4 regions of the Streptomyces sp. NPDC048612 genome follow, and region 1 is predicted to be linked to each of the others. Evidence: riboswitches for the same ligand, from Rfam matches in the RefSeq annotation. Region 1 holds a riboswitch; each other region holds the start of a gene.
The links. Region 1 has a riboswitch for cyclic di-AMP ahead of ACGFN2_RS09915 (NlpC/P60 family protein). Riboswitches for the same ligand answer to the same signal wherever they lie in the genome.
Positions count from the first base shown of each region.

Region 2: another riboswitch for cyclic di-AMP. It lies ahead of ACGFN2_RS03210 (C40 family peptidase); the one in region 1 lies ahead of ACGFN2_RS09915 (NlpC/P60 family protein).
Region 3: another riboswitch for cyclic di-AMP. It lies ahead of ACGFN2_RS19640 (M23 family metallopeptidase); the one in region 1 lies ahead of ACGFN2_RS09915 (NlpC/P60 family protein).
Region 4: another riboswitch for cyclic di-AMP. It lies ahead of ACGFN2_RS32355 (transglycosylase family protein); the one in region 1 lies ahead of ACGFN2_RS09915 (NlpC/P60 family protein).

Region 1 covers NZ_JBICVV010000004.1:272,600-280,097, reverse strand. Annotated here, with positions in the region: gene ACGFN2_RS09925 (NlpC/P60 family protein) at 1-188, opposite strand, end outside; gene ACGFN2_RS09920 (hypothetical protein) at 525-878, shown strand; gene ACGFN2_RS09915 (NlpC/P60 family protein) at 997-2,136, opposite strand; cyclic di-AMP (ydaO/yuaA leader) riboswitch at 2,144-2,328, opposite strand; gene pcrA (DNA helicase PcrA) at 2,617-5,103, shown strand; gene ACGFN2_RS09905 (peptidoglycan DD-metalloendopeptidase family protein) at 5,164-6,921, opposite strand; gene ACGFN2_RS09900 (esterase/lipase family protein) at 7,168-7,498, opposite strand, start outside.
Region 2 covers NZ_JBICVV010000001.1:753,093-760,590, forward strand. Annotated here, with positions in the region: gene ACGFN2_RS03180 (adenosylmethionine--8-amino-7-oxononanoate transaminase) at 1-170, opposite strand, end outside; gene bioB (biotin synthase BioB) at 163-1,311, opposite strand; gene ACGFN2_RS03190 (8-amino-7-oxononanoate synthase) at 1,468-2,694, shown strand; gene ACGFN2_RS03195 (ATP-binding protein) at 3,000-3,428, shown strand; gene ACGFN2_RS03200 (LysR family transcriptional regulator) at 3,477-4,394, opposite strand; gene ACGFN2_RS03205 (LysE family translocator) at 4,466-5,125, shown strand; gene ACGFN2_RS03210 (C40 family peptidase) at 5,570-6,043, opposite strand; cyclic di-AMP (ydaO/yuaA leader) riboswitch at 6,048-6,244, opposite strand; gene ACGFN2_RS03215 (hypothetical protein) at 6,522-6,830, opposite strand; gene ACGFN2_RS03220 (ATP-dependent Clp protease proteolytic subunit) at 6,837-7,472, opposite strand.
Region 3 covers NZ_JBICVV010000012.1:20,711-28,208, forward strand. Annotated here, with positions in the region: gene ACGFN2_RS19625 (helix-turn-helix domain-containing protein) at 1-412, opposite strand, end outside; gene ACGFN2_RS19630 (hypothetical protein) at 645-947, shown strand; gene ACGFN2_RS19635 (aldo/keto reductase) at 1,053-1,994, opposite strand; gene ACGFN2_RS19640 (M23 family metallopeptidase) at 2,071-3,195, opposite strand; cyclic di-AMP (ydaO/yuaA leader) riboswitch at 3,207-3,362, opposite strand; gene ACGFN2_RS19645 (DUF2332 domain-containing protein) at 3,648-4,793, shown strand; gene ACGFN2_RS19650 (PP2C family protein-serine/threonine phosphatase) at 4,842-5,996, opposite strand; tRNA gene ACGFN2_RS19655 (tRNA-Lys) at 6,373-6,448, opposite strand; gene ACGFN2_RS19660 (DEAD/DEAH box helicase) at 6,627-7,498, opposite strand, start outside.
Region 4 covers NZ_JBICVV010000031.1:2,623-10,120, reverse strand. Annotated here, with positions in the region: gene ACGFN2_RS32375 (exopolyphosphatase) at 1-824, opposite strand, end outside; gene ACGFN2_RS32370 (DUF501 domain-containing protein) at 821-1,381, opposite strand; gene ACGFN2_RS32365 (septum formation initiator family protein) at 1,502-1,954, opposite strand; gene eno (phosphopyruvate hydratase) at 2,112-3,434, opposite strand; gene ACGFN2_RS32355 (transglycosylase family protein) at 3,733-4,386, opposite strand; cyclic di-AMP (ydaO/yuaA leader) riboswitch at 4,394-4,564, opposite strand; gene ACGFN2_RS32350 (transglycosylase family protein) at 4,816-5,853, opposite strand; gene ACGFN2_RS32345 (cytochrome P450) at 6,176-7,483, opposite strand.

The DNA.
Region 1 (7,498 bases):
TCGACCCGGTCCTTGACCTGGGCGGGGGTGGGCCGGGGGGCGGCCTGGGCGGTGCCGTCGAGGCCGGTGGCGGTGGCGGCACCGGCCAGGGCCAGGGTGGCGGCCGTGCGGGCGGTGCGCGCACGGCGCGATCCGCCGCCGGTGAGCGAGGCGAGCGGATGCTGCCGGGGCTTGCGGTGCGAGGCCACGGTGGCCGTTCCTTTCCGTCCTTCGAGCCGGGGGCCCGGCGGCCGGTCCGCCACGGGGGCGACGGACCGGCCGCCGTACCTCTCGGCGGGACGGCCGACGGAACGCCGGTGGGAGACCGGCGAGGCGGGGAGTCGGCCGCCTGGAGGAGGACGCTAAGCCGGGGTGTCGGGCAATGAGCCCCCTTGCCCGGAATTGTTCGCTTTCGACCGCGATGAGTGCGCGCGCGACCGCGGCGCCATGGCCGTACGGCCGGGACCGGTCTGGCCTGACCGAACTGTCGATAGCGGGCGCCCTGCCCGAAGGGCCGTGCTATACGGCGGCTACGATCACGCACTATGGACGTAGTAACCAATATCTTCGTCGGCCTGCACATCATCGGCATCGCCTCCCTGCTGGGCGGCTTCCTGACCCAGATGAAGGCGATGAGCGCGGGCACCGCCCGCTTCGTGCCGGCCATGCTGCACGGCGCGCTGACGATGCTGGTCACCGGCATCGTGCTGGTCGGCCTCAACCAGGCCCAGGACCACCCCCTCAACAACATCAAGCTCGGCATCAAGATGGCCCTGCTGGTGGTGATCCTGGCGCTGGTCTACGTCAAGCGGGACGACGAGACGGTCGAGAAGCCGCTCTTCGCCGCGGTCGGCGGGCTCACCGTGGCCAACATCTTCATCGCGGTGCTCTGGACCTGACGAGCGCCCCGCCAACAGCACACCGCGCGGTCCCCGCACTCCGTAGATCGGAGGCGAGGGCCGCGCGGTGGCGTGTGGGGGGTGACCGTGGGGGGTGGTCTGTGGGGGAGCGGGGGCCTCAGCCCGGGCGGACGCTCCCGTAGATCGGCATGTAGTAGATCGACTCCTCCCGGACGTTGGCGCCCGGCTTCGGAGCGTGGACCATCTTGCCGTTGCCTAGGTACATGCCGACGTGGCTGATGTCGTCATAGAAGAACACCAGGTCGCCGGGCTTCAGGTCCTTGGTGGCCACCCGCTCGCCGACCTTGACCTGGTCCCAGGTCGTCCGGGGCAGATCGACGCCCGCCGCCTTCCAGGCGGCCTGGGTCAGCCCCGAGCAGTCGTAGGAGGTGGGTCCGGTCGCGCCCCACACATACGGCTTGCCGATCTGGGAGCGGGCGAAGGCGAGCGCCTTCTCGCCCTTGGCGGTGGAGGTCGAGTCGCCCGTGGAACCGCCGGCCGAACCGCCGCCCGTGGAGCCGTCGCCGTCGTGCTGCCGCTGGCGCTCCCGCTCCTGCTGCTTGCGCGCCTCCTCCGCGGCCCGGCGCTTGGCCGCCTCCTCCTTCTGGCGCTCCAGCTCCGCCAGCCGCGCCTTCTCCTGCGCGGTCAGCCGGGACAGCAGCTGCCGGGCCTCGGACAGCTTGTCCTGGACGGAGCGCTTGGACTCCTTGAGAGAGGCCTGCGACTTCTGCAGCCGCTCCAGGCTGTCGGTCGCCTCGGCACGCTGCCGGGCGGCCGCCGACTGCTGCTCCTGGTAGTCGCTGACGGCCTGCTTCTGCCGCCCGGTCAGCCGCTCCATGAGGTGGTTGCGGTCGACGAACTGCTGCGGGTCCTTGGCGAACATCAGCTGCGCCGTCGGGTTCATCCCGCCGGTGCGGTACTGCGCGGAGGCGAAGGTGCCCAGCTTGCGCCGGGACTCGTTCATCTTCTCGGCGCGCTCGGCCGAGGCGTCGAGCAGGTCGTCCACCTTGTCGCGCTGTGCGTCGGCGCGCTCCTTGGCGGCGTTGTACTTCTGGGTGGCCACCTCGGCCTGGTGGTAGAGGTCGTCGACCTTCTTCTGGACCTCTTCGACGGCGGGCTTGGGTGCCCTGGGCGCCGCGTTGGCCGACTGCGAGAGCAGGGTGACCGAGGCGAGGGCGGCGGTGGTGAGACCGGCCGCTGTACGACGGCCTGCGGGTGAGGCGAGAACGCTGGTGCGCGGCTTGCGATGCGACGCCAAGACCGGCAACTCCTTCCGTGGACCGCCTACCGGGTTAGCTGTCGGGTTCGGGCGGTGTCGCTGACGGAAGGCTTGCCCTACGGTCCGGACGTCCACTGGCGACGGCCGTACGGATCGATTCACCCCGGTGGTGCTGGTGGGTCCCCGGCTCCGGGTGCCTGGGGGCAGGGCCGGACTCGGCGTCGGCGGCCCGTGCGAACCTGTCGTCCGCGGGGAGGCGGGCTGCCTGAGCGAGGACGTTAGCCAACTCGTGTGGCTTCTGTGAAGGCTGATGTTCGATATGCCCGAAACCTTTTCGTGACCTGAACGCGATGCGCGGCCTGTTGTGCCAGATGTCGGATTCGGGTAGACGAGGCGCCGCCGGTCGGCGGCGGTGCCGGGCGCCCGGAGCGCCGCTGCGCCGGTGCCGGCTTCACAGGCGGCCCGCATTCCGCCACTCCGCCGCGGAGTGTCAGTGCGGCCGCCTAGACTCGGTGGGCGATGAGCAGCCTCTTTGACGACAGCTTCCTGGCGGACCTCAGCCACAAGGGTGAGGAGCAGCATCCTCCGCCCCCCGAGGACGAGCACGGCCCGGCCCCGGAGGAGATCCCCGCCGACCTCTTCGGCGGGCGGTTCGACGCGCCCGTCCCCAGGGAGGCCTACTACCGCGACGGCGCCGCCCGCCCGGCCGTCGACGCCGCGGCGCTGCTGGAGGGGCTCAACGACGAGCAGAAGGCCGCCGTGGTGCACTCCGGCGGCCCGCTGCTGATCGTGGCCGGTGCCGGTTCCGGCAAGACCCGGGTGCTGACCCACCGCATCGCGCACCTGCTCGCCGAGCGTCATGTCCACCCCGGCCAGATCCTCGCGATCACGTTCACCAACAAGGCCGCCGGTGAGATGAAGGAGCGCGTCGAGGAGCTGGTCGGCCCGCGCGCCCACGCCATGTGGGTCTCCACCTTCCACAGCGCCTGCGTCCGCATCCTGCGCCGCGAGTCCAAGAAGCTGGGCTTCACGTCCTCCTTCTCGATCTACGACGCCGCCGACTCCAAGCGCCTGATGGCCCTGGTCTGCCGCGATCTCGATCTGGACCCCAAGCGCTTCCCGCCCAAGTCCTTCAGCGCGAAGATCTCCAACCTCAAGAACGAGCTCATCGACGAGGAGACCTTCGCCGGGACCGCTGCGGACGGTTTCGAGAAGAGCCTGGCCGAGGCGTACGCGATGTACCAGGCGCGGCTGCGCGAGGCCAACGCCCTGGACTTCGACGACATCATCATGACGACGGTCAATCTGCTCCAGGCCTTCCCGGACGTCGCCGAGCACTACCGCCGCCGCTTCCGTCATGTCCTCGTCGACGAGTACCAGGACACCAACCACGCCCAGTACACCCTGGTCCGCGAGCTGGTCGGCCCCGGCACCGCCGAGGTGCCCGCCGCCGAGCTGTGCGTGGTCGGTGACGCCGACCAGTCGATCTACGCCTTCCGCGGCGCCACGATCCGCAACATCCTCCAGTTCGAGGAGGACTACCCGGACGCGACCACGATCCTGCTGGAGCAGAACTACCGCTCGTCGCAGACGATCCTGTCCGCAGCCAACGCCGTCATCGAGCGCAACGAGAACCGCCGCCCCAAGAACCTCTGGACGGACGCCGGCGCCGGCCCCGGGATCACCGGCTATGTCGCCGACACCGAGCACGACGAGGCGCAGTTCGTCGCCGACGAGATCGACCGGCTGACGGACGCCGGCGACGCCAAGGCCGGCGAGGTCGCCGTCTTCTACCGCACCAACGCCCAGTCCCGTGTCTTCGAAGAGATCTTCATCCGGGTCGGGCTGCCCTACAAGGTCGTCGGCGGGGTGCGCTTCTACGAGCGCAAGGAGGTCCGCGACGTCCTCGCCTACCTGCGGGTGCTCGCCAACCCCGAGGACACCGTCCCGCTCCGCCGCATCCTGAACGTCCCCAAGCGCGGCATCGGCGACCGCGCCGAGGCGATGATCGACGCCCTGTCGTCGCGCGAGAAGATCACCTTCCCGCAGGCGCTGCGCCGGGTCGACGAGGCCTACGGCATGGCGGCCCGCTCCGCCAACGCCGTCAAGCGCTTCAACGTCCTCATGGAGGAGCTGCGGACCATCGTCGAGTCCGGCGCCGGCCCCGCCACCATCCTGGAAGCCGTCCTGGAGCGCACGGGCTACCTCGCCGAACTCCAGGCCTCCACCGACCCCCAGGACGAGACCCGGATCGAGAACCTCCAGGAACTCGCCGCCGTGGCCCTGGAGTTCGAGCAGGACCGCGGGGAGGCTGCGGCAGAGGGGGCTGCCGCCCCGGGGCCGGGCACCCTGTCCGAGTTCCTGGAGCAGGTCGCGCTGGTCGCCGACTCCGACCAGATCCCGGACGAGGAAGAGGAGGGCAGCGGCGTGATCACCCTCATGACGCTGCACACCGCCAAGGGCCTGGAGTTCCCGACCGTCTTCCTGACCGGCATGGAGGACGGCGTCTTCCCGCACATGCGCGCGCTGGGCCAGACCAAGGAGCTGGAGGAGGAGCGCCGGCTCGCCTACGTCGGCATCACCCGCGCCCGCGAGCGGCTCTACGTCACCCGCTCGACGATGCGCAGCGCCTGGGGCCAGCCCTCGTACAACCCGCCCTCCCGGTTCCTGGAGGAGATCCCGGCCGACCACCTGGAGTGGAAGCGCACGGGCCCGGCGACGCCGTCCGCGTCCATGGGCGGCCTGTCGGGCGGCGGAGGCGGCTTCGGCTCGGCGCTGTCGTCGTCGCGGGCCAAGGGCGCCGGCGGCTTCGCGACCCGTCGCGGCCAGGGCAGCCGCCAGGTGGTCCCGCTGTCCATCGGCGACCGCGTCACCCACGACAGCTTCGGCCTCGGCACGGTCGTCGGCGTCAAGGGCAGCGGTGACAACGCCGAGGCGACGATCGACTTCGGCGGCGAGAAGCCCAAGCGGCTGCTGCTCCGGTACGCGCCGGTGGAGAAGCTGTAGCGGGAGAGGCCGGCCCCCGGGGACACCTCCTGGGGGCTGCCACCGGGCGGGCGGCGGCGGTCAGTTCGGGTCGAGGCCGTGGTCGCGCAGCCAGGGCAGCGGGTCGACCGCCGCGCCGCCGCCGGGACGCACCTCGAAGTGCAGATGCGGTCCGGTGGAATTGCCGGAGTTGCCCGAATAGGCGATCTGGTCACCGGCCTTGACCGAACCGGAACGGATCTTGGTGCTGCTGAGGTGGCAGTACCACGTCTCCGTGCCGTCGGGCGCCGTCACGATCGCCATGTTGCCGTAGGCGGAGTTCCACTGGGTGCGGATGGTGCCGTCGGTGGCGGACATGACCGGGGTGCCGTAGCTGACCGGGAAGTCGATGCCGGTGTGCAGCGACATCCAGTTGACCCCGGCCTGGCCGAACTGCGCGCTCAGCCCGTGCTGCTTGACCGGCAGCAGGAACTTGGGCCGCATGGCCTCCTTGCGGGCCGCCTCCTTCGCCTTGCGCTGGCGCTCGAGCTCCTGGCGTTCCTTGAGGTCGATCCGCTCCTGGGTGCGGCTGGCGCGGTCACGGAAGTCATCGGCGCTGGCGCTGAGTCCGGCGAGCTGGGTGTCCAGCTTGTTGTTGGCGGCGGACGGCTTGACGGCACCGGCGTCGGGCGCGGCCTGGGTGGTCGCCTCGTCCTTGTCCTCCCCGCCGGCCGTGACGGCAGCGGCGGCCACGGCGCACACGCCCATGGCGGCGACCGAGGGCACCGCGACGGTCAGCAGCGCCGACCGCTTCGCCGTGCGCCGACGGCCCCGGCCGCGGACGGCCTTCCCGGCCTCCGCCCCGGCGGCCCGGCGGCCCACGGGGGACGGGGCGGCGGGGGTGACCGGCATGGCCTGCGTCATGGCGTCCGCCACGGCCGCGGCCTCGCGGTAGGCGTCGGCGTCGCCGGGGGAGTCGTCGCCCCCGGCCCGGCCGGTGTCGTACGGGTCGTTCCCGGACTGGTCGCCGTCGGGAGTGCCGTGGGTGAGATGCCCGGCTTTGTCCCAACTGGCGTTGTCCCACTGGAGGGTGTCGGCCGGCGGCGGTCCGGCCTGTGCCGGGATACCGGCGATCAGGTCCTGGTCCGTGGTCGACCAGATCGCGGTGGCCTCGAAGCTCGCGGTCTCCTCGACCGCGGTGGCCTGCCGGTCGAAGGCGTTGAAGGAGTCGGCGGTCTCGTACGCGCCGGTGGCGTAACCGTCGGTGTCGTACGCGCCGGTGGGATAGCTCCCGGTGTCGTAGCTGCCGTGACCGTACGCGGTGGCCTCGTATCCGGCCGCCTCGTATCCGGTGGTCTCGTATCCGGAGGAGGGGTACCCGGCCGCGTCCTGCGCCGGGGCGTCGTACGCGGTGTGGGCGTACGGGTCGTAGCCCGGGGCGGCCGCGTGCGGGTCGGCGACGGCGTGGGCGCCGGTGTCCCAGCCGCCGGTGTCCCACTGGCCCGTGGCGTAACTGCCGGTGTCGTACGCGCCGGTGGCGTAGCCGCCGACCGCCGGGTACGCGCCCGTGTCATAGGCGTCGGTGCCGTAGGTGCCGGTGCCGTACGAACTCATGCCGTAGGCGTCCGCCGTGCCGTGCGCACCGGTGTCGTACATTCCGGCGTCATAGGTGCCGGTGTCGTACATGCCGCTCTCGTACGAACCGGGGAGCGAGCCGAAGAGGGGGTCGCCGTCACCGTATGCGGCGGTGCCGGTGGCGGACTGCGGCCCGTAGGAGTCGTAGGCCGGATAGTGCGCATACGAGGCGTCGGAAGCAGAACCGGTCGGAGGCTGGGCCCCCGAGGGGTGACGGTCGTTCACCAACTTCTCTTTCGCCTCGGCAGCAGGAGAATTAGCGGCGACTGTACCCGGCGGTACGCGACGGCGACAATCTTCAACTGGTTTTGGGCTAGGCCAGATCGGGCATTTGGCCGCCTTTCGGGAGTCCCCATGCGAGCTCTTGGCGCCTCGTTCGAAGTTTGTTCGACCTCGCGTCAAGATCAGGTCGCCGTTACGGCGCCATGGCCGCGTTCTGTGAGGTGTCCGCAGGTCGTCCCGGGCGGCCGTTCAGGCCACCGATATGGCGTCCGCGGCTCCTTCCGCGGATTCCGCCGAGGTCAGTGCCTCCCGTATTCCGGCGGCGACGGTGCCATTGACCGGTAGGGCGAGATGTCCGACACCGGCGACATGCACGCTGTACGCGATCAAATCCGGGTGACTGATTCTCGCTGTTGTGGCCGGAACCATCACCTGATCCTCCTCGCTCCAGAAAGCGACGAATTGCGTGCGGCAATTCGGCGCCGGCAGCGACAGCTCCGCTATCACCTCGGAATCGGGGCGCATCTGGCGGACGAGGGGGTGCGCGGACATCAGGGGCGCGATACGGGTGCCGGAGTGC
Region 2 (7,498 bases), on a different contig from region 1:
CCGTCCACCAACTCGTCCCGGCCCTCGACCGGTTCGGCCAGCCGCAGCCGGACCCCGGAGGCCGACTCCACCAGCAGCGGTGCGGCCTTGCCGGGCATCGGCCCGTACGGATGCCACACATGCTGCCGGTCGAGCGCGAGCAGTTCGCCCGGGGTGAGCGGCTCAGGCATTGGGCGGCAGGTCGGTGCCGGCACCGCGGCGGCGCACCGAGACCAGGTCGCGGCGGGTGTCGTCGGACGGTGCCGGAACGGTGGCGGCGGGCTCCCCGGCGTCCTCGGACCCGCAGGGGCCGTCGCCGCAGCCCTGCCTGCGGTGCTCGGGCAGGGTCGTGGTGTCCGTGCCCTCGACCTCGAAGCCGGCATCCGTGATCATCGCGAGGTCGTCCTTGCCGGCCTGGCCCTCACTGGTCAGGTAGTCGCCGAGGAAGATGGAGTTGACCAGATGCAGGGCGAGCGGCTGCAGGCTGCGCAGATGGACCTCGCGGCCGCCGGCCAGCCGTACCTCGATGTCCGGGCAGACGAACCGCACCATCGCCAGGATGCGCAGCGCGCGCTGCGGGGTGAGGTTCCACTCCTTGGCGAGCGGGGTGCCCTCGAACGGGATCAGGAAGTTGACCGGCACGGAGTCCGGGTCCAGCTCACGCAGTGCGAAGACCACGTCGACGAGGTCGCCGTCGCTCTCGCCCATCCCGGCGATCAGCCCGGAACAGGCGGACATCCCGGCCGCCTGGGCCTGCTGGACGGTGGACACCCGGTCCGAGAAGTCGTGCGTGGTGCAGATGTCGCCGTAAGTGGCTTCCGAGGTGTTGAGGTTGTGGTTGTACGCATCGGCGCCCGCCTCGCGCAGCCGCCCGGCCTGGCCGTCGGAGAGCAGACCGAGGCAGGCGCAGACCTCCACGCCCTCGTTCTGCTCCTTGATGGCGGCGATGGTCTCCGAGACGCGGTCCACGTCCTTGTCCGTGGGGCCCCGGCCACTGGCCACCAGGCAGACCCGCTTGGCGCCGCCGGCCACCCCGGCGGCCGCCGCCTTGGAGGCGTCGTCCGGCTTGAGCCAGGTGTACTTGAGGATCTCGGCCTTCGACCCCAGCCGCTGGGAGCAGTACGAGCAGTCCTCGGGGCACAGGCCCGACTTGAGGTTGACGAGATAGTTGAGTTTGACCCGCCGCCCGAACCACTGGCGGCGTACCTTCCCGGCCGCGGCCACGACATCGAGCAGTTCGTCATCGGAGGTCGCCAGCACGGCCAGCGCCTCTTCGCGGGTCGGCAACTGGCGCCGCAGTCCCTTGTCCACCAGTGTGTTCAGCAGGTCCATGGCGTTGATCCTGGCGTACGCCACCGCCCCCGGCCAAGGAGGATTCCCACAATGCCGCTGGATCGAGGTGTGTGTATCACCACACTGTGGCCGTGCGGAACGACCGCTAACGTCTATCGACAGCCCACAATCGAGGCCGAAGGACGAAGGACGCCGATGCCGCAGGACTCCGCCCCGTCGCTGCTCCACGACACCCCGCCGGCGCCCCCCGCCGAGACCGCCGCAACGGCCTCCCGGCCGGCGTCCGGCGCGGCCTTCGACTGGATCGACACCGCCCGCGCCGCACGCCATCGTGCCGGTCTCGCCCGCACCCTGCGCCCCCGCCCCGCCGACTCCCCGCTGCTCGATCTGGCCAGCAACGACTATCTCGGACTCGCCCGGCACCCCGAGGTCACCCGTGGCGCGGCCGCCGCCGCGCACCGCTGGGGCGCCGGCGCGACCGGCTCCCGCCTGGTCACCGGCAGCACCGAGCTGCACGCCCGGCTGGAGGAGGAACTCGCCGCGTTCTGCGGCTTCGAGGCCGCCCTGGTGCTCTCGTCCGGCTACGCCGCGAACCTCGCCGCCGTCACCGCGCTCACCGCCCCCGGCGCCCTGATCGTCTCCGACGCGGGCAACCACGCCTCCCTGATCGACGGCTGCCGGCTCTCCCGGGCCCGTACCGAAGTGGCCCGGCACGCCGACCCCGAGGCCGTACGCGCCGCGCTGACCGGCCACGACGGCCGGGCGCTCGCCGTCACCGACTCGGTGTTCTCGGTCGACGGCGACGCCGCGCCGCTGCCCGCCCTCGCCGCGGCCTGCCGGGCGGCGGGCGCCGGGCTGCTGGTCGATGACGCGCACGGCCTGGGTGTCCTCGGCGACGGGGGTCGCGGTGCGCTGTGGGCCGCCGGCCTCGCCGGTGACGGCGATGTGGTGACCACGGTGACGCTCTCCAAGTCGCTCGGTTCCCAGGGCGGTGCGGTGCTCGGCCCGGCCCGGGTCATCGAGCATCTGGTCAACACCGCCCGGTCGTTCATCTTCGACACCGGCCTCGCCCCGGCGGCGGTGGGCGGTGCCCTGACCGCGCTGCGGCTGCTGCGCCGCGAACCGCAGCGTGCCGCCCGGGCCGGACAGGTCGCCCGGGAGCTGCACGACCGGCTCACCGCGGCCGGCCTCGCCGCGGTCCGGCCGGACGCCGCGGTGGTCTCGGTCCGCGCCCCCTCACCGGAGTCGGCGGTCCGCTGGGCCGCCGACTGCCGCGCTGCCGGACTCGCGGTCGGCTGCTTCCGGCCGCCGTCCGTGCCCGACGGGATCTCCCGGCTGCGGCTGACCGCCCGCGCGGACCTGACGGACGCCCAGCTCGACACGGCGGTCGGCACGATCGTGGCCACGGCACCGGCGACCTGACGCATCCGGCGCTCCGGCCGACGCGTACGACGCTCCCGCCGGGCCGACGGCCGCCCTCGCGGCGGTACCCGCGGGCGGCGGAATCCGGCGCGACGGGCCGCCCAAACGGGCTCGCGCGCCGCAGAGTTCACCGCAACGAGCGATAGAACTCCGTATATGTGGGTGGATCGGCTATCCCCTCCGCGGCAGGGGTGGCAGTCTGGCGCCCAGCAGATGGCCGAGGCCGCACCGGTGTCCGGAGCGGCGTCCCGGCTGCCCGGTCAACGGACCGGAGCCGGGCCTCGGAGGAAAAGGACGGCGCCTCGATGGCAGACCACCATGAATCCTCACTGACTCTGCCGAGCGCCCCCGCCTCGGTCCGCACCGCCCGCAGCCACGCCCTCGCCGTACTCACCGAGTGGGGCCTGCCCGCCGAGTCAGGCCTCGCCGACTCCGTCCGTCTGATCATCTCCGAACTCGCGACCAACGCCATCGTGCACACCTCAGGACGGTCGCCCGACTTCACCGTCGAACTGCGGCTGGAGCGCGACGAGCAGCTGCGGGTCGGCATCACCGACAGCCATCCCCGCCGTCCGCGCCGGCTGCCCGCCGCCGTCCAGCAGGACAACGGCCGGGGCCTGGTCATCATCCGCTCGCTCGCCGCGGAAGCCGGCGGCCGCTTCTCCGTCGTACCCACCGCGTCCGGCGGAAAGACAGTCTGGATCACCCTGCCGTGGCAGGCCGCGGTCCGCTGAGGCCGCCGTCCGCCGAGGGCGACTGCCGCGCCGGCGTCCCGCCGTCGGCTACGGCGCGGGGGAGTGGCGGGCGAAGGCTCCGCGCAGCAGCGCCCGCAGGGTGTCCGCGGCCGGGGTGCCGCCACCGGGGCGGTAGGCCACCGAGATCCGGCGGCGCAGCTCCGGCGGGTCCAGTCCCCGGACACCCAGCGGGGACACCGAGCCCTCCGCCACCATCTCCGGCACCACCGCCACCCCGAGGCCCGCGCTCACCAGCGCACACACCACCGCGTAGCTCGGCGACTCACAGCGCACCGCCACACTCGCCCCGGCGGCCGCCAGCGCCGCCTCCACCGCACGCCGGTTGGGGTTGGCCGGTGCCATGCTGACCACCGGCTGACCGGCCAGCTCGGCGAGCGGCAGGCGTCCGGCGCCCGCCGACAGGGCATGGCCCGGCGCGGTGACCAGCACCAGTTCCTCGGTCAGCAGCGGTTCGAGACGCACGCCCTCCGGCGTGGGCATCGCCTCGCCCGGCACATACTCGTGCGTCAGCGCCAGATCGACCTCGCCCAGCGCCACCGCCGCGCTGGCCTGCGGAGGGACGTACTCCGTGACACTCAGCTCCACGTCGGGGTGCGCCCGCCGGAACGCGCCGAGCGCGGGCGGCAGCAGATGTGTCCCGGCGGTCATGAACGTGCCCACCCGCAGCCGGCCGCCGGACAGTCCCGTGAGCCGGGACAGCTCGTGCCGCGCCTGGTCCAGCTCGTCGAGCACCCGCCGGGCCCGGACGAGGAGCAGCTCACCGGCCGCCGTCAGCCGTGCCCCGCGGTGGTGGCGCACCAGCAGTGCGGTCCCGGCCTCCCGCTCCAGTTTGGCGAGCTGCTGGGAGAGCGCGGGAGCGGTGTAGCCCAGCCGGCCGGCGGCCCGGGAGATCGAACCGGCCTCGGCCACCGCCACCAGGGCGGCCAGCCGCGTGGGGTCGTACATAAGAACCTCTTTAGGCGGCCGAAGAAGATTGCCACTCCCCATTAAAGGCCCTGACCAGCGAAGCTGCTCTCATGGACGGACAACTGATCGCCTTCACCGGAGTCGCCGCCGGCATGGTCGCCATGCCGGGAGCGGACTTCGCCGTCGTGGTGCGCAATGCGCTGGACTCGCGCCGGGCGGGGGTGGCGACCGCCGTCGGAGTCGCGGGCGGGCTGCTGGTGCACACCGCACTGGCGGTGGGCGGGCTCGCGGCGGTGCTGGTCGCCGTGCCCGCGCTCTTCGGGGCGGTCCAACTCCTGGGCGGGCTCTATCTGTTGTACCTCGGCGTCGGCGCGCTGATCGCGGTCGTCCGGAGCGGGCGGGCGCCCGGGGACGCCGCGACCGGCCCGGCCGCCCCGCCGGCCGACGAGCCGCCCGCTGTCCTGGGCACCGCGCGGAGCCTGCGCCAGGGCTTCCTGACCAACGCCCTCAACCCCAAGGCGCCGGTCCTCTTCCTCAGCCTGCTCCCGCAGTTCGTCCCGGCCGGTGAGCCCGCGCTGCCCCGGACGCTGCTGCTCGCGACGATGGTCGTCGTCATGGCGCTGGTGTGGTTCCCCGCCGTCGCGCTGCTGGTCGACCGGCTGGGGAGCTGGCTGCGCCGCCCCCGGGTCACCCGGGCGCTGGAGGCCGTCACCGGAGCGCTGCTCACGGGGCTGGGCGGCATCCTGCTCGTCGAGCTCGTCCTGGCCTGACCGACGGGCACCGGTCCGCGCGGCCACGGGTCAATCGCGGCTGCCGTACGGGACCATCAGCGTCGGCGGTGGTCCATGCCCGTACGCCGTCGCGGTGCCGCAGTGCCCTGGTGATCCGCGGGTGGCCGCGGTCCACCCTCTCCACCAGCTGCAACGGCGCAGGACCGGGGAGGGGTTCGGCGACGGTCAGCATGTCGAGGGCGCCGGGGGCCGCCCGGTCCCGCACCCACGCGGGCGCCACGTCCGCGAACACCACGGCATGGCAGGTGAAGGACACTACTCCGGCGTCCCGCGGTGACGGCGGGGGCAGCACCGTCACCGATCCGTCCGCGGGCGGGAAGCGTCCACGCGCCGCGGCCGTCAGAAGTGTGCTCAGTGGCGACGTCACCCCGCCAAGTCAGCCGAGCCCACTGTCAATTGATCACATGTAAGACGGCCTGCGGATCAGCCCACGCGCCCGTACGAGACCGTGCGGCTCCAGATCCGCTCCAGCCGCACCACGCTCCCGGCCTTGGGCGCGTGCCACATCCGGCCCCGGCCCGCGTAGATGCCGACGTGGTAAATGCCGCCCGCGGAACGGAAGAAGACCAGGTCGCCGCGGCGGCGCAGGGAGGCCGGGATGTGCAGGGTGCGGCCGTACTGGGCGGCGGCGGTGCGGGGCAGGGCCCGGCCGGCCCGCCGGAACGAGTACAGCGTCAGCCCCGAACAGTCGAAGGCGTGCGGCCCTTGGGCGCCGTACCGGTAGGGAGCCCCGCTCTTGGAGGCCGCGACCCGCAGCGCGTGGGCGGACACGGACGTGGCTTCGGCGTTCCCGGCCGCTCCTGGGGCGAGGGTTGTCCCGCCCAGGGTGGCCAGCGTCAGAGCGGTGACGGTGCCGGCACGTGCCAGCAGATTCGGCGTCTGCATGCGCACAGTCATGCGCAAACCCTTCGTCAGCCGCCTGCGAAGGAAGACCTGTCGGGTTCGGGCAGGCGAAGATGCCCGGCCATGCGTACGGCTTCACCCCAAGGAGCCCGGCCGTAAGGCCCGGACCCCGTCGTGCTCGGGTCCTCCGCTCCCGCCGGTCCACCACGTCGACCTGACATCCGGGACGGCGGCGGGATTAGGCGCCCGTCCGGACCGCCCCGTCGCTGTGGCGGGGTCTTGCCGTCGAAGGGATCGTCACGCACCCGGCACCCGAATTCCGAGCTGAAAATGCCGTATGTGAGATGGGTCACATTTCGCCTGAATGGTTAGATTTGTTCCCTCAAGTGCCGTGGCGCGGGGTGTCGCACTCCCTGGACCAGCGGCGAAACATCAAAGGTCCCAGGAATTGTGTTCGCCCCGCGCAATTCGTCGCCTCCTCACATCGGGCCCGGACGCTACGCCGTATGCGCAGCCCGGTACGCGTGTCGGGTCAGTGGTCGGCGGGTGGCGGCACCGTCACCAGTCCGGCCCGGCGTTCGCCGTCCAGTACGCGCAGCGCGCGGGCCAAGGTCTCGCCGTGCAGCTCCTTTTCACCCCGCTGGTGCATCAGCGTCAACGCGTCGCGCAGGCCGGCGGCCTTGGTGACCAGCGCCTGGGCGGCCCGAAGTCCGGTGTACGTGCCGCCGCCGCGGGCCGGGTTGATCCTGCCCAGCAGGTCGAGCACCTCCAGATAGTGGTCGATCAGTTCACCCTCGGCGCGCGTCAGGGCAGGCAGCGGTGGCAGTTCCGGCGGCAGCATCCGGGCTCACCGTGCCCCGAGTTGGGGAACGGACTGCTTGCGCCCCTGGGTGAGCCCGTCGATCAGCCCGTACTCCTGGGCGGCCCGGGCGTCGAAGATCTTGTCGCGCTCGATGTCGGCGGCGATCCGTTCCCGGGGCTGCCCGGTGTGCTCCGCCAGCATGCGCTCCAGCATGTCGCGGGTGCGCAGCAGCTCCTCCGCCTCGATCTGCAGATCGGTGGCCTGTCCCTGGACGGGCTCACTGAGCGACGGCTGGTGGATCAGGATGCGGGCGCCGGGCAGGGCCAGCCGTTTGCCGGGGGTGCCGGCGGCCAGCAGCACCGCGGCGGCGGAGGCGGCCTGCCCCAGGCAGATGGTCTGCACGTCGCACGACACGAAGCGCATCGTGTCGTAGATGGCGGTCATCGCCGTGAACGAGCCGCCGGGGGAGTTGATGTAGAGCGAGATGTCCTGCTCGGGTGCGGTGTGTTCGAGGTGGATGAACTGCGCCATCACATCGTTGGCCGACGCGTCGTCGACCGGGGTGCCCAGGAAGATGATGCGCTCGCTGAGCAGCTTGGAATAGGGGTCCATGGTGCGCGTCCCCTGGGACGTGCGCTCGGTGAACTCCGGAAGGACATGGCGGGCCGTCGGTCGCAGCATGCGTGCTCCTCTCTCTGTAGAAAATG
Region 3 (7,498 bases), on a different contig from region 1:
GAGCCAAGGATGCTTGAGCGTCACGAAGGAGGTGCGGGAGAAGTTCCCCGAGAACGTCGCGGTGATGCGGGGCGGAGTGTCGCGCCTGCCACGCATGGGCGATCCGGTGCTTCAGATGGGTGGCGGGCGGCGCCTGGCGCACGGTCGTCAGCGGGTAGGTGTTGAGGGCGTCCCGTACCTGCGGGAGTCGAGCATGGCCAGGACCGGCGAAGAGCGAGATCGACGTCGCTCGGCTGCCCACAAGATCAGCGAGGCTCGGCACGCGGGGGGCCTCGGCGATCCGCAGGACCATGGGGAGTTTGGGCATCTGGAGCCGTCCCCCCTCCACCTGCTTTACCCAGCTCGGCGACTTCCCCAGCAGACCAGCGAGAACGGTCCGGCTCATACCGCGGCGCACGCGGAGAACCTGCATTCGCTGGCCAAACGCGATCGGCTCGTAAGGCAGTTCCGGAGTTGCATCAGATGACACGTTCGGCCCCTCTCTGCACACTCAACGTCACCGCCAGCGTACGGGTTCGGAAGCGGCTCATTGCAGTGCTTGGCACGCTCAACAGCGTTGCGGCACACCCACCATGGCGCCGGCTAGTGCGACGTAGAGTCAGGAAAAGAGCAGGCTTCGTTTTTCTTCGCAGAAGGGACGCGTAATGGCTGGGATTTCCCCCGCAGCAGTAGCCGCCACCGGTCTCCTGGGCGGCTACGCCGTTGCCCGCTGGAGCAAGAAGCGCCCCCTCGGCGGGGTTGCGCTGGTGGCTGCCGGGGCCGTGGCGGCGCGGGAGTGGCGGGAGAGGGCAGGGAATGTGACGGCGGCGGCCTTGGGTGGGGCGTATGTCGCCGCGTTCGCCGGGTCGCATCCGTTGGCGAAGAAGATCGGGGCGTGGCCTTCGGTGTTCGCGGTGGCGGGTGGGATGGCCGTGGTGTCGTGGGCCGTGGTGGATCGCCGGGGGTAGAGAGGTAGCGGAGGAGGGGAGGAGCGGGGCAGGTGACGCTGCCTCGCTCCTCTCCGTAGGGGCGTGGCCGGGTCGGTCAGGTCCGTAGGGGCGTGCCCGGGTCTGTCAGGCCGATGCCTCGTCCAGGAGGTCGAGTTCGGGCTTCGTCAGGGTTACCTCGCTCACCGCCAGCAGTGCCGGGAGCTGGGCCGGAGTGCGGGCGCTGGCGATGGGGGCCACGACGGTGGGCTGGGCGGCGAGCCAGGCGAGGGCGATGGTGGCCGGTTCTGCGCGGTGGGCGGCGGCGACGGTGTCGAGGGCCTGGAGGACGCGGCGGCCGCGGTCGGTGTCCTGGTACGGGGCAGCGCTCCCGGAGCGGTCGCTGTCGACCTGGGTGCCCGGGCGGTACTTGCCGGTCAGGAAGCCGGCGGCGAGCGCGAAGTACGGCACCGCGCCCAGGCCGTGGCGGGCGGCGACCTCGGCGAGTTCGCCCTCGTAGGTGCCGCGGGAGACCAGGTTGTAGTGGGGCTGGAGGGCGACGTAGCGGGCCAGGCCCTCGCGGGCGGAGCAGGCCAGGGACTCCTCCAGGCGCTGCGCCGAGATGTTGGAGGCGGCGATCTCGCGGACCTTGCCGGCCCGGACGAGGTCGTCGAGGGCCGAGAGGAACTCCGCGACCTCGACCGACTCGTCGTCGTAGTGGGTGTAGTAGAGGTCGATGTAGTCGGTGCGCAGACGGGCGAGGGAGTTGTCGACCGCGGACTTGATCGTGGCGGGGGACAGACCCTTGTAGCCGGGGAGGGCGCCGACCTTGGTGGCGATGACGACCTCGGAGCGGTTGCCGCGGGAGGCCAGCCAGTTGCCGATGACGGTCTCGGATTCGCCGCCCTCGTTGCCGGGGACCCAGGCCGAATAGGCGTCGGCGGTGTCGATGAAGTTGCCACCGCCCGCCACGTACGCGTCGAGCACGGCGAAGGAGGCGGCCTCGTCAGCCGTCCAGCCGAAGACATTGCCCCCGAGGGAGAGCGGGGAGACGGAGAGGGAGCCGAGGGGCTTGTGTGTCGCGGTCATGCGTAGACGCAGCGCCGGTGGGAGCGGAGTTATTCCTTCCGTTTCCCCCGGCGCTGCCCCGCCCCTGCCCCGCCCCTCAGACGTTGATCCCGTGGTCCCGCAGCCAGGGCATCGGGTCGATCGGGTCGCCGGCGTCGGGGCGTACCTCTAGGTGGAGGTGGGGGCCGGTGACGTTGCCGGTGGCGCCGACGCGGCCGATGACGTCGCCGGTGTTGACCTTGCCGGAGGTCTTCACCATCGAGGAGAGGTGGCAGAACCAGAGTTCGGTGCCGTCGTCGAGGGTCAGGACGATGCGGTAGCCGTACGAGCCGGCCCAGCCGGCCTGCGTGATGGTGCCGGAGTGCACCGCCTTGACGGGGGTGCCGGTCGGCGCGGCGAAGTCCTGGCCGGTGTGGTCGGCGGCCCAGCGGTCGCCTGCCTGGCCGAAGCCGGCGGTGAGCGTGTAGGAGGACACCGGGGCGATGAAGCTCTTGGCCAGTTTGGCGAGGCGTTCGGCCTCCGCCTTCTGCCGGGCCGCTTCCTCCGCCTTGCGCTGGGCCTCCATCTCGGCCGCCTTCTTGGCTGCTGCGGCCTTTTCGGCCGACTCCTGTCGGTCAGCGGCTTCCGTCGCGGCCTGCTGGACCGCGGCCTTCTCGGCGGCGTCACGGGCCTCCTGCTCGGCGGCGTCCTGCTGCGCGTCGGCCTGCTGGAGGATGCGGCTGCGCAGCGCCTCGCCGGCGCCCGTGTCACCGCCGGTGTCCGCGCTCGCGTGCATGGTCCGGGTGAGCGGCCCGGCGGGCGCCACGCCGTCGACGGGAGCCGAGGCGGCCTCGGCGGACGCGGTGGCGGAGTCGTCGTCGGATATCAGCTCGCCGATACCGGGCAGCGACTTCGCGTCCGGCAGCTTCTCGGAGAGGTCGTCGGCCATGCCGCCGACATCGGGCATCGAGATCGGCACCGGCGGACGGTCCTCGGCCGAGGCCATTCCGCTCGCACCGACCGCGGCGATGACGCCGACACCGAGGACGGTGCCGCTCCGGGAAAGTCCGCCGCGCTGCTTGGCCACCCGGTGTTTGCCGCGGACGGAACGGGTGGATTCCTCGGTGGGATTCCACTCCTCCCACGGTCCGCCGTCATCACTGGTGCCGGGGCCCGGGAAAGCACCTCGGTCGTCGAGCTCGTAGCCGGACGGGGACTCGGGGGCAGGCCTGTTGGACGCCACGGGGGCGCACTCCTTTCCTTCCTTCTCGCCTACCGGGTTAGCTGACGGGTTCGGAGCAGGAAGGTCTCCTACGGACGCCCGCTGGCGGAGGGCGTCCGATTCACCCCAAGGAAGTTGGTTCCCCGGTTCCCTTGGTGCAGTTCGAAGTGCTTGGGGGTGCGTGAAAAGCGCGTGCGGGATTCGGCGTCGGCGCGCGGTGCCGCCTCTTGCGGCGGCTGGGACGACCGCGCTGCGTTATCGGACAGTAATAGAGATGGCGACCGAATTCCAAGCGTTCCCACGAATCCTTGTCGGTGCGGTACGCCCTGGTCGCAGGGACTTTTTCGGCCACCCCGGCCGTAAACCGGGCGAGTTGGCCGTGCGCCGCTAAACGATCTCCGGCGGATTGTGCACCAGTCGTTATGCGGAGGGGCGCCCCTCGGTCACGGAGGGTGAGAGCGTAACGTCGGATCATGGTCGTCGACGTCGGGAACACCGGGCACGCCGGGCGTGCTGCCGGTAATGCGTGGGGAGTGGCGGAGCGGTACCGGGAGTTCTCCTGGTGGGAGGCCCGGGGCCGGTCGGAGGCGCACGAGGAGCTGAGCGCGCGGATCAGCCAGGACGCGGAGCTCTGCGACCTGCTGTCCGGATCGCTGCCGGCCGGCGACAAGCAGCAGCCGGACCTCCTGCTCGCCGCCGTCCGCCATCTCGACGGCCCGCACGCCGAGTCGGGCCCGCGCGGCGAGTCGGCGTACGGACGCTGGCGCGAGTGGACGATCCGGCACTGGGACGAGGTGCGCGCGGTGATCATGCAGCGCACCGCCCGGAACGACGAACCGGCCCGCTGCGCCACCCTGCTGCCGCTGCTCGCCCGTCTGCCGCAGCCGCTGGCGCTCCTGGAGGTGGGCGCGTCCGCCGGGCTGTGTCTGCACCCCGACCGCTATCGCTACCGGTACGAGGACGCGCACGGGGACGAGGACGCGTACGGGGAGGGCCACCGCGCGGGCGCCCTCCGGGCCGAGCTGGGCGCGCCGGAGAGCCCGCTGGTGCTCACCTGCCGTACGGGCGGGGCGGCCGGCGAACTGCCCGAGCGGCTGCCGCAGATCGTCTGGCGGGCCGGCATCGGCCTCGACCCGCTCGACCCGGTGGCCGAACCGGACGATCTGCGCTGGCTGCGGGCGCTCGTCCGGCCGGGCGACGAGGAGCGGGCGGCCCGGCTGTCGGCGGCCGTCGAAGCGGTACGGGCGGCGCCGCGGCCGCGGATGGTGCGCGGCGACCTGATCGACGAGCTGCCCGCGCTCGCCGCCGAGGCACCGCCCGAGGCGACGCTGGTCATCTTCCACAGCGCGGCGCTGGCGTACCTCCCGCCGGCCCGCCGCGAGGAGTTCGCGCGCCTCGTACGGTCGCTGCTCGACGCGCGGCCCGGCGGCGGCCACTGGGTCTCCAACGAGCACCACTCCGTGCTGCCGTGGCTCACCGAAACCGCACCCCCGTCGCCCCGCCCGGACGGCGCGCGGCTGCTGACCCTCGCGCTCGACGGCCACCCGGTCGCACGCACCGGCCCGCACGGCCAGAGCCTGCACCACCTCCCCGGGGCGGCGGACCTCCCGGGCCGCTGAGCGCGTGGGGCGGCGAGCCCTGCGCACGCCGCATCCGGTACGGGCCTCCTACTCCCCCATAGGCCGCTGCACCGCCAGCAGCGCCATGTCGTCGGCCGGTGCGCCGCCCGTTCTGCCGGTATGCCGGGCGACCTCCTCGACGAGGGTGTCCAGGAGGGCGTCGGGGCCGGGGAAACGGCGGCCGCGCAGTCTGCTCGGCGGGTGGTAGCTGCGGCCGAGCAGGTCCCGGGCCGCGGTCACCCCGTCGGTGAAGAACAGCAGCAGGGCCCCGGCCGGGAAGAACGTCTCGTCCGCGTGGTCCGGGCGGTTGGTCAGCTCGCCCAGCCCGAGGGGCGGCGCCGGCGCCTCGGGAGCCAGCTCGCGCAGACCGCCGTCCGGGGTGAGCAGCAGTGGGGGCGGGTGGCCCCGGTTGAGCACCCGCAGGGCGGACTGCCCATGGGCGGGGATCTCGGCCAGTACGGCAGTGGTGAACGCCTCGGTCCACTCCGCCCCTTCGCGCCGCCCGCCGTCCCGCCGCACCGCCCGCTCCAGCCGGCCCGCCACCGCCCCCAGGGTGCACTCCTGCTCCGCCGCCTCCCGGAAGGCACCGAGGACACTCACCGCGGTCTCCACCGCCGCCGGCCCCTTGCCCCGTACGTCGCCGATGATCATCCGCACCCCGTGCGGGGTGTCCTGCACGGCATAGAGGTCGCCGCCGGTCAGGGCCTCCGCCCGCGCGCCCACGTAGCGGGCGGCGAGGGCGAGCCCGGCGAGCCGTCCGGGCGGCGTGGGCAGGACGGCGCGCCGGACCGCCTCCGCGACGTCCCGTACGGAGGCCGGGCGGGCGTCGGCCCTTCGGGTGGCCCGGTGGAGGGCGACCGCCAGCAGGGCGACGACCAGGACCACGGCGCTCTCCGCCACCGCCGCGCCCTGGCCAGGCCCGGCACCGCGGTAGCTCACGCCCCAGACCTCGCCGAGCACAGCGGCCAGCGCCGTGAGAACGGTGCCGCGCAGGGAGAAGAGCGCCGCCGCGGCCGGCGGAGCGGCCGAGAAGAAGGGGGCGGCGGTGTAGCCGGGCGGCGTCGCCACGCTGAAGACGACCCCGCCGACGATCAGGAGGACGGGAAGCCGGCGCACCAGCGGAAGCCCGGACGCGGCCCGCCACGAGCGGCGCTGCCCGTTCCCCTCCCCGTCGCCCCCGGAAGGCGCCTCACCTCGGAGCATCCGCACCGGCCTCTTCCCACTCCGCCCGTCCGTACGGGCTCCGCCGTGCCGGTAGCCGCGACGTCCCCAGGCTTGCCCCTGGGCGGCGGGACGGCGACTCGTCGGGGGCCGGACGAGTCACGGAACGGGGCGCGCCGCGTCACGTCGCGAGAAGCGGCGAGGCGATGAACGGCCGAAAAGACGTCGGCAAAGAAGAGATGCCGGGAAAAGGGGCAGCCCACTCCCCCCACCGCCCCGGTTCACGCCACCAAGCCCCTCTCCCCCGAGGGAACTTGGCCCAGGCGCCGCACCCCGGACACGCCCGAGGGCCCGGACCGTGTTCGGTCCGGGCCCTCGGGGTGCGGTAATACGGCCGGACGGTCGTCCCGTCCGTGTCTGGTGGGCCATCAGGGGCTCGAACCCTGAACCAATGGATTAAAAGTCCACTGCTCTGCCAATTGAGCTAATGGCCCGCACCGAGCAGCATAGCCCGAGGAGCTGCCGCAGCCCGAAGGCATTATGGATCAAGCCATTCTGCGGGGTGCGGCGAGGCGGTCCAGCGGGCCCTGCCAGGCACGCCGGAGGCCGTACAACGCGCGGGGCCCGTACGGCACTTGGGTGCGTACGGGCCCCGCGGTTCAGCGTCGGTGATCAGCCGTTGCGCTTCCAGCGCGGCTTGTCCTCACGGCGGCCGAAGGAGCCGGTCGGGGCGCCACGGTGGTCGTCACGGCGGCCGTAGGGGCGGTCGCCGCCGGAGCGGTGGCCACCGGAGGCCGGACGGCCGCCGGAACGGTCGTCACGGTTGAAGGGACGGTCGCCGCCACCGGAGCGGTAGCCGCCGGAGGAACGGCCGCCGGAGCGGTCGTCACGGTTGAACGGGCGGCTCGGACGGTCACCGCGGTCGCGGTTGAAGCCGCCCCGGTCGTCACGGCGGTCGCGGTTGAACCCGCCGCCGGAACGCTCGTCACGACGGTCGAAGGAACGCCCACCGGAACGGTCATCGCGACGGTCACGGTTGAAGCCACCACCGGAACGCTCGTCACGACGGTCGAAGGAACGCCCACCGGAACGGTCGTCACGACGGTCACGGTTGAAGCCGCCCCGGTCGTCGCGACGGTCACGGTCGAAGGAACGGCCGCCGGAGCGGTCGTCACGACGGTCCCGGCGCTCGAAGTTGCCCCGGTCGTCGCGGCGCTCGTCCGACGCGGCCTGCGCCGGAACGGCGGCCTCGGCCACCTCGGCGGCGGCGGTCTCGGCAGCGGCGGCCAGCGCCTCGGCCGGGTCCTCGCCACGCTCGCGGGCGGCGCGGGCGGTCAGCCGGTCGGCCTCCTCGCGCAGCTCGGCGGCGCGGCGCTGGAGACGCTCCAGCTCGCGGGTGACCTCGGCCACCTCGCGCTCGGCCTGCTTGGCGGAGTTGTTCGCACCGTCGGCCTGGACCTCGGTGAGCGAGCGCGCACCGGTGATCCGGGCGACGTCCTCGTCGAAGGCACCGGAGCCGCCGACGATGTGGCGCGAGGCGTCCA
Region 4 (7,498 bases), on a different contig from region 1:
GAGGACAGCAGCCGGCCGGTGACCTCGCGGACCGTCGCCAGGGGAATCCGGGAGTGGTGAATGGCCTCGGAGTCGTACTGGTCCAGGCCCAGTGCGATCGCGGCGACCGTGGTCACCGAGCCGGCCAGGCCGACCAGGGTGGCCGCCTCGCGCAGCGGGACGGTCTCCTCGGCCCGGTCCAGGGCCGCCGAGACATCGGCCTTGATGGCGGCGATCTGGCCCTCGGTGGGCGGGTCGCTGATCTCTCCGCCGTGCACCAGATGGCGCTCGGTCATCCGTACGCAGCCGACGTCGACCGAGCGGGCGGCGCGATAAGAGGTACGACGCGCAGCGTCTCCAGGGAGGGCGGTGGTGGGCGACGGGTGGGCGGAGCCGAGGACGAACTCGGTGGAGCCGCCGCCGATGTCCACCACCAGGAACGGCCGCTCGTGGTCGGCGCGGCCGGTGAGCTCCTTGGTGGCGCCGTTGAAGGAGAACTCGGCCTCCTGGTCACCGGTGATCACCTCGGGCTCCACGCCCAGGATGTCGACCACGCCGCGGACGAAGTCGTCGCGGTTCTCCGCGTCGCGGGAGGCGGAGGTCGCCACGAAGCGGACGGCCTCGGCGCCGAGGCCCTTGATCACCGCGGCGTACTCCCGGCAGGCCGCGAAGGTGCGCTCCAGCGCCTCGGGTGCCAGCCGCCCGGTGCGGTCCACGCCCTGGCCCAGCCGGACGATCTGCATCCGGCGGTCGAGGTCCTTCAGCTCGCCGGTCGCCGGGTCGGCGTCCGCGACCAGCAGCCGGATGGAGTTCGTACCGCAGTCGATGGCGGCGACCCGCTTCACGTGGCGTCTCCTTCGGGGGCGTCCTGGGCTGGGGTGGTGTCCTGGCACGAGGTCACGCACGGGCCCTTCTTCCACCACTCCGGCAGCATCGCGAGGGCCTCGTCACCGAGCGGGTTGACGCCCGGCCCGGCCGCCAGCGAATGGCCGACGAGGACGTGCAGGCACTTGACCCGGTCGGGCATGCCGCCCGCGCTCGGGAAGCCCTGCAGCACCTCGATGGCGTCCCGCCGCCGGATGTAGTCCTCGTGGGCCGCGCGGTAGGCGGCAGCCAGCTCGGGGTCGGCCGCGAGCCGTTCGGTCATCTCCTTCATCACGCCGTTGGCCTCCAGCGTGCCGATCGCGGAGGCCGCGCGCGGGCAGGTGAGGTAGTAGAGCGTGGGGAAGGGCGTGCCGTCCTCCAGGCGCGGCGCCGTCTCGACGACGTCCGGCTGGCCGCAGGGGCAGCGGTGCGCGATGGCGCGCAGCCCGCGGGGCGGGCGGCCGAGCTGCTCCTTGAAGGCCGCGATGTCCGCGGCGGTGGGCTCGGTGGGCTCGGTCTGGGGCGGGGGCGTGTCCATGTGCGCTTTCGGTGAGGTGAGTGGTGTGGAGGGGGCGGTGCGGGCCGTCCGCTGTCGACAGTACGGGCTGCCGGCGGCCGGCGGTACGGGCGCCGGCCGGTCCGGCGGACGCGGCTCGTCCTAGCGCTTGTCGGCCGTGTCGACGGCGTCCCACAGATTCTCGTACCAGGGGCGCTGCGCCGCCCGCGCCCCCTTCGGTGCGGAGCCGGTGCCGGAGCCGTCCGGGACGATGTAGCCGGACTCGCCCGGTTTGACGTAGTGGAGGTGCCGGCGGGCCTGCTGGCGTACGTACTCCGGGTCCTGCCAGCGGGCCTTCTGCTCGCGCAGCCGCTCCAGGGCAGTCCCGGCGTCCTGCGCCTTGCGGCGCTGCTCGGCGATGTCCGACCGCTGGGAGACGTACTGCCTCATGGGGTACGCGAGGGCGACGACCAGGGAACACATCACCAGGGCCAGCAGGGCGGCACGGCCGGTGAGGCGGTTGCGGCGGGGCGGGCGGGCGCGGTAGACGCGGGCGGCGGCCTGCTCGCCGAGCGCCTTGAGTCGGGTCGCGGTCGAGAACCGGTCCGCGGGCACGTCGCCTCCCCTTCACTGACGGACGCCTGACTGCTTCAAGCAGGTACGTCCCCGGCAACGGTACGGGACCGTCGCCGGGGACGTACGGGGCGCGGGGCGAGTGCCTCGCCCGTTCGGCCCCTGCTGCCCTGTCCGGCCTGGCAGCGGGCCGCCTTCGTCAGCTGCCGTGGCGGAAGCGGGGGAAGGCGGAGCGGCCGGCGTAGACCGCGGCGTCGTCGAGGATCTCCTCGATGCGCAGCAGCTGGTTGTACTTGGCGACGCGCTCGGAGCGGGCCGGGGCGCCGGTCTTGATCTGGCCGCAGTTGGTGGCGACGGCGAGGTCGGCGATGGTGACGTCCTCGGTCTCACCGGAGCGGTGCGACATCATGCACTTGAAGCCGTTGCGCTGGGCGAGCTCGACGGCGTCCAGGGTCTCGGTCAGCGAGCCGATCTGGTTGACCTTGACCAGGAGGGCGTTGGCGGAGCCCTCCTCGATGCCGCGGGCCAGGCGCTCGGGGTTGGTGACGAACAGGTCGTCGCCGACCAGCTGGACCTTGGCGCCGAGCTTGTCGGTGATGACCTTCCAGCCGGCCCAGTCGTCCTCGAACAGCGGGTCCTCGATGGAGACCAGCGGGTAGGCCGCGACCAGCTCCTCGTAGTACTCGGTCATCTCGGCGGCCGAGCGGGTCTTGCCCTCGAACTCGTACGAGCCGTCCTTGTAGAACTCGGAGGCGGCGACGTCCAGGGCGAGCGCGATGTCCTGGCCGGGGGCGTAACCGGCCTGCTTGACGGCCTCCAGGATGAGGTCGAGGGCCTCGCGGTTGGAGCCCAGGTTCGGGGCGAAGCCGCCCTCGTCGCCGAGGCCGGTGGACAGCCCGCGCTCCTTCAGGACCTTCTTGAGGGTGTGGTAGACCTCGGCGCCCCAGCGCAGCGCCTCGGAGAAGGACTCCGCGCCGATCGGGGCGATCATGAACTCCTGGATGTCCACGTTGGAGTCGGCGTGCGACCCACCGTTGAGGATGTTCATCATCGGGACGGGCAGGACGTGCGCGTTCGGGCCGCCGAGGTAGCGGAACAGCGGGAGGTCGCTGGCCTCGGAGGCGGCGTGCGCGACGGCGAGGGAGACGCCGAGGATGGCGTTGGCGCCGAGCGAGCCCTTGTTGTCGGTGGCGTCCAGGTCGAACATGGCCTGGTCGATCAGCCGCTGCTCGGTCGCGTCGTAGCCGACGAGCTCCGGGCCGATCTGCTCGATGACGGCCAGGACGGCCTTCTCCACGCCCTTGCCCAGGTAGCGGTTCGGGTCGCCGTCGCGGAGCTCGATGGCCTCGAAGGCGCCGGTGGAGGCGCCGGACGGCACGGCGGCACGGCCGGTGCTGCCGTCGTCGAGGCCGACCTCGACCTCGACCGTGGGATTACCTCGCGAGTCGAGAATTTCGCGGGCTACGACGACGTCGATCGACGGCACGTTGTCTCCTTCGTGGGTGTCTGGCGTTCTGCGCATGAGCCTAACGGCCCCGGAGGTGTCCGTCGGTGCTTGGCCCGCTCCGTGGGACGGAAGACCCCGGAATGCTTACCGAAGTCCCAGTTCACGGGACCTTTCGGCACATTGTTCGCGGAACGGGGAATGCCGTGGGACGGCGCCGGTCGGCGGGGTGCCGCGGCGGGCACTCCGGGCGCGGGGCCGGGACACGAGAAGCCCCGCCACGGCGCGTCGGGGGGAAGTGCGCGCCGTGGCGGGGCTGGTCTCACGGAGGAAGGGGGCCCGCCGCTCGAACCCCGGAGTCCGCTGGGCGGGTGGCTCAGACGGTGAGCTGCTGGCCGGGGATGATCAGGTTCGGGTTGCCGCCGATGACCGACTTGTTCGCCTTGTAGACGGACTTCCAGTCGGCGCCGTGGGCCTTGGCGATCTTGGCGAGGGTGTCGCCCGCCTTGACGGTGTAGTTGCCCTGGCCGGTGGACTTGCGCTCGGCGGACCGCGAGGCACGGTCCTCGGACGGGGCCTTCTTGGGCTCGGGCTTGGCCGACTCCTGCTTCGGCGCGGACTCGGTCTGCGCGGAGGTGTCGACGTCGGCGGCGGGGCCACCGGCGGTCAGGTTGCCCGCACCGGCGCAGGACCAGGCACCCGGACCCTGGATGGCGAGGAGCTTCTCGGCGGCGGCTATCTGCTGGGACTTGCTGGCGAGGTCGGCGCGCGGCGCGAATTTGGTGCCACCGGCGGCGGCCCAGCTGGAGTTGGAGAACTGCAGGCCACCGTAGTAGCCGTTACCGGTGTTGATCGACCAGTTGCCGCCGGACTCGCACTGGGCGACCTTGTCCCAGGTGGCGACGGAGGCGGCGGAGGCGGAGGTGGCGCCCATCATCGGGACGGCCACGGCGGCACCGGCGACACCGGCGAGGGTGGCGACGCGGACGGCCTTGGAGGGACGACGGTGCTTGCCCTTGAAGATCAGCATGGTTCGTTCGTTTCCTCACCGACGCCTACGAGGTGAGCTGTCGGGTTCGGACTGATGAGTCGCCCGGCCGGGTGCGCGGAACGCACCTGGCTTCACCCCAAGCCGGTTGACCCGTTTTCACGGGCGGGGCCGGCACAAATCCTGGGTCCCCCGCTCCTGCCTTCGGCGCTTGCGCGTCAAGTGCCTTCGACCACCGGCAGGACTCGGCGTGTGATCGAAGGGCCCGCTTTGGCGAGCGGTCCTGACGTTAAGCAGTAATCCCCTTGGGGTTCAAACCCCACCATCTGGACCAAGTTGACCGTTTTTGATCGGGGCTTGGATGCATTTTCGCAGGTGGGGCCCGGTATGCCGGGGTTGGGCACACCGGACCCCTCCGGAGTCAACGAGACCCTTGTCTCACTTTCCCAAAAGAGGGCGAAGGGAGGCGAACTACCCTGCGTTCCGCCCGAGATCGAGCCGCTGGCCGGGCTGGATCAGGTCCGCGTCGGAGCCGATGACGCCCTCGTTGCGGTCGTAGAGCGCGGACCAGCCGCCGGACAGCCGGTGGGCCGCGGCGATGGCTGACAGGCTGTCACCCGGGCGCACCGTGTAGTCCCCGTCGGCCGCCGGGCCCGTACGGTGCGCGTCGCCGCCGCGTGAGGCGTGCCGGCCGGCGGACCGCCCGGCGTCGCCGTCCCCGGCGTCCTCGCCGTCCGCCCCACCGCGGTGCTTGCCCTTGCCGGGCACCTCACGCGGGGTGCCGGTGCCGTCCGTACGGCTGCCGCCCCCGGAGTGGTCGGCGTCCTCGGACGGGTCCGCCGCGGGGCCGTCGGACGGGTCGGCGGACTGCGACGGGTCGTCGTCACCTTGGCCGCTGTCCTGGTCACTGCCCTGGTCGCCGTCCCGGTCGCCGGACGGTTCCGGGCTCGTGGACGCGTCGCCGGGCTCGCCGGAGTCCGAGGCATCGGGCGAGGGCGTGGCGTCGGACGGCCGGCCGCCCGGCTCGTCGCCGGCCTTGTCGCCCGGTGCGTCGCCCGGCTCGTCGTGCCGTCCGGACGTGTCCGTGCCGTCGTGGTCGTGGGACGAACCGGTGTCCCAGGGGTCGAGGGAGCCCGCGGAGTCCGACGGGTCGGGCTCCGGGGTGCTGGTGCTGCCGGGGTCGACCTCCGGCGCGCGGCCGTCATCGGTCAGCCCGGCGTTCACCGCACAGCTCGGCCAGGCGTCCGGCCCCTTGTGGTCGAGGATCGACTCGGCGACCGCGATCTGCTGGGAGCGGCTGGCAAGGTCGGGGCGCGAGGCGTAGGCCGTGCCGCCGTAGTTGTCCCACATCTCCTGGGTGAGCTGCAGGCCGCCGTAGTAGCCGTTGCCCGACGCCGCGCTCCACACTCCGCCGCTCTCGCACTGGGCGACCTTGTCCCAGGTCGCGGTGTCGGCGGCCTGTGCGCCGCTCGCGGCGAACAGTGGCAGGGCGAGGCCCGCGCCGGTCACTCCCGCCGTGACAAAGATGGCCGGTGCCTGGCGGGGTCGACGGTGTCGGCCGTTCCCGGAACGCATGCGGATGCCTTTCGCGCGGCGGTTGAGTTGTCTCGACGAGCTCTTCGAGCTGCTCGACGGGGTCTCCGGCCGGCCGACGCACGCGAGCGGCACCGTTACACCGGTCCCCCACCTCACCGCTTCGACCGATCGAGTGAAACCTGTCGATCGTCGGGTCGAAAGGTAGCCGGGGTCCTGGGGAGTCACAAGTCGGTGTAGCACGGATCACGTAATGGTCACGCAGTTGACTCTGCGTCACATCCGACTTCGCCGCTGGTCAGGGCCGCTCCGGGGAGAACTCCACCGGAAGTGAACGGAGTCCGCGCATGATGAGCCCGCCCCGCCAGCGCACATCATCAGGTTCCACCGCAAGCCGGATGTCCGGGAGCCGGGTCAGCAGGGTCGCCAGCGCGCTCTGTCCTTCGAGCCGGGCCAGCGGCGCCCCCAGGCAGTAGTGGATGCCGTGCCCGTAGCCCAGGTGCTGGTTGTCACGCCGGGTCAGATCGAGCACGTCCGGCTCGTCGAAGCGGGCCGGGTCACGGTCGGCGGCGGCCAGCACCACCAGGACCGGGTCCCCCTTGGCGATCCGCTGTCCGGCGAGCGTCAGCTCCTCGGTCGCGAACCGCCAGGTCGCCAGCTCCACGGGGCCGTCGTAGCGGAGCAGTTCCTCGATGCCGGTGGTGAGCAGGTCGGTGTCGCCCGCCGCGATCGACTTCTGGAGCAGTTCCCGCTGGGCGGGGTGGCGCAGCAGGGCGTAGAGGCCGTTACCGATCAAGTTCACGGTCGTCTCAAAACCGGCGAACAACAAGATAAAGGCCATCGCGGCGACCTCGTTCTCGGTCAGGTGCTCCCCGTGGTCGGAGGCCCTGATCAGGGCGGAGATCAGATCCTCGTCCGGCTCGGCGGTCTCGCTCAGAGTCGCGCGCTTGCGGTGGATCAGCTCGGCGAGATAGCCGCGCATCTTCTTCACGGAGCGGGCGACGCCGCCGCGCGGGCCGCCGCCGTGCCGGATCATCATGCCCGCCCAGTCACGGAAGTCGTCCTGGTCCTCGCGCGGCACCCCCAGCAGGTCGCAGATCGCGTAGATCGGCAGCGGGAACGCGAACTCGTGGATCAGATCGGCCTCCCCGCGCTCGGCGAAGCCGTCGATCAGCCGGTCGGTCAGCTCCTGGACCCGCGGGGCGAAGGCGGCGACCCGGCGCGGGGTGAACGCCTTCGAGACCAGCCGGCGCAGCCGGGTGTGGTCCGGCGGGTCGATGTTGAGGAGGTGCGTCATCAGGTTGGCGCTGCGCTCCCCCGGGATGCCGACCTTGCCCTTGCCGTGCGCGGCCTCGCTGTGATGGGCCGGGTTCTTGGACAGCCGGGCGTCGGCCAGCGCCTGCCGCGCCTCCGTGTAGCGCGTCACCAGCCAGGCCTCGACGCCGCTGGGCAGCTCGGTCCGGTGCACCGGCGCATGCTCGCGCAGCCAGGCGTACGCGGGGTACGGGTCGGAGGCGAACTCCCAGGTGAACAGGGCGGGGGCGGGCCCGGCGGCGGGGCAGCCCGCGGGGGCTTCGGGGGCGGTGGTGTGGGGCTCGGCGTGCACCTTCCGACCGTAACC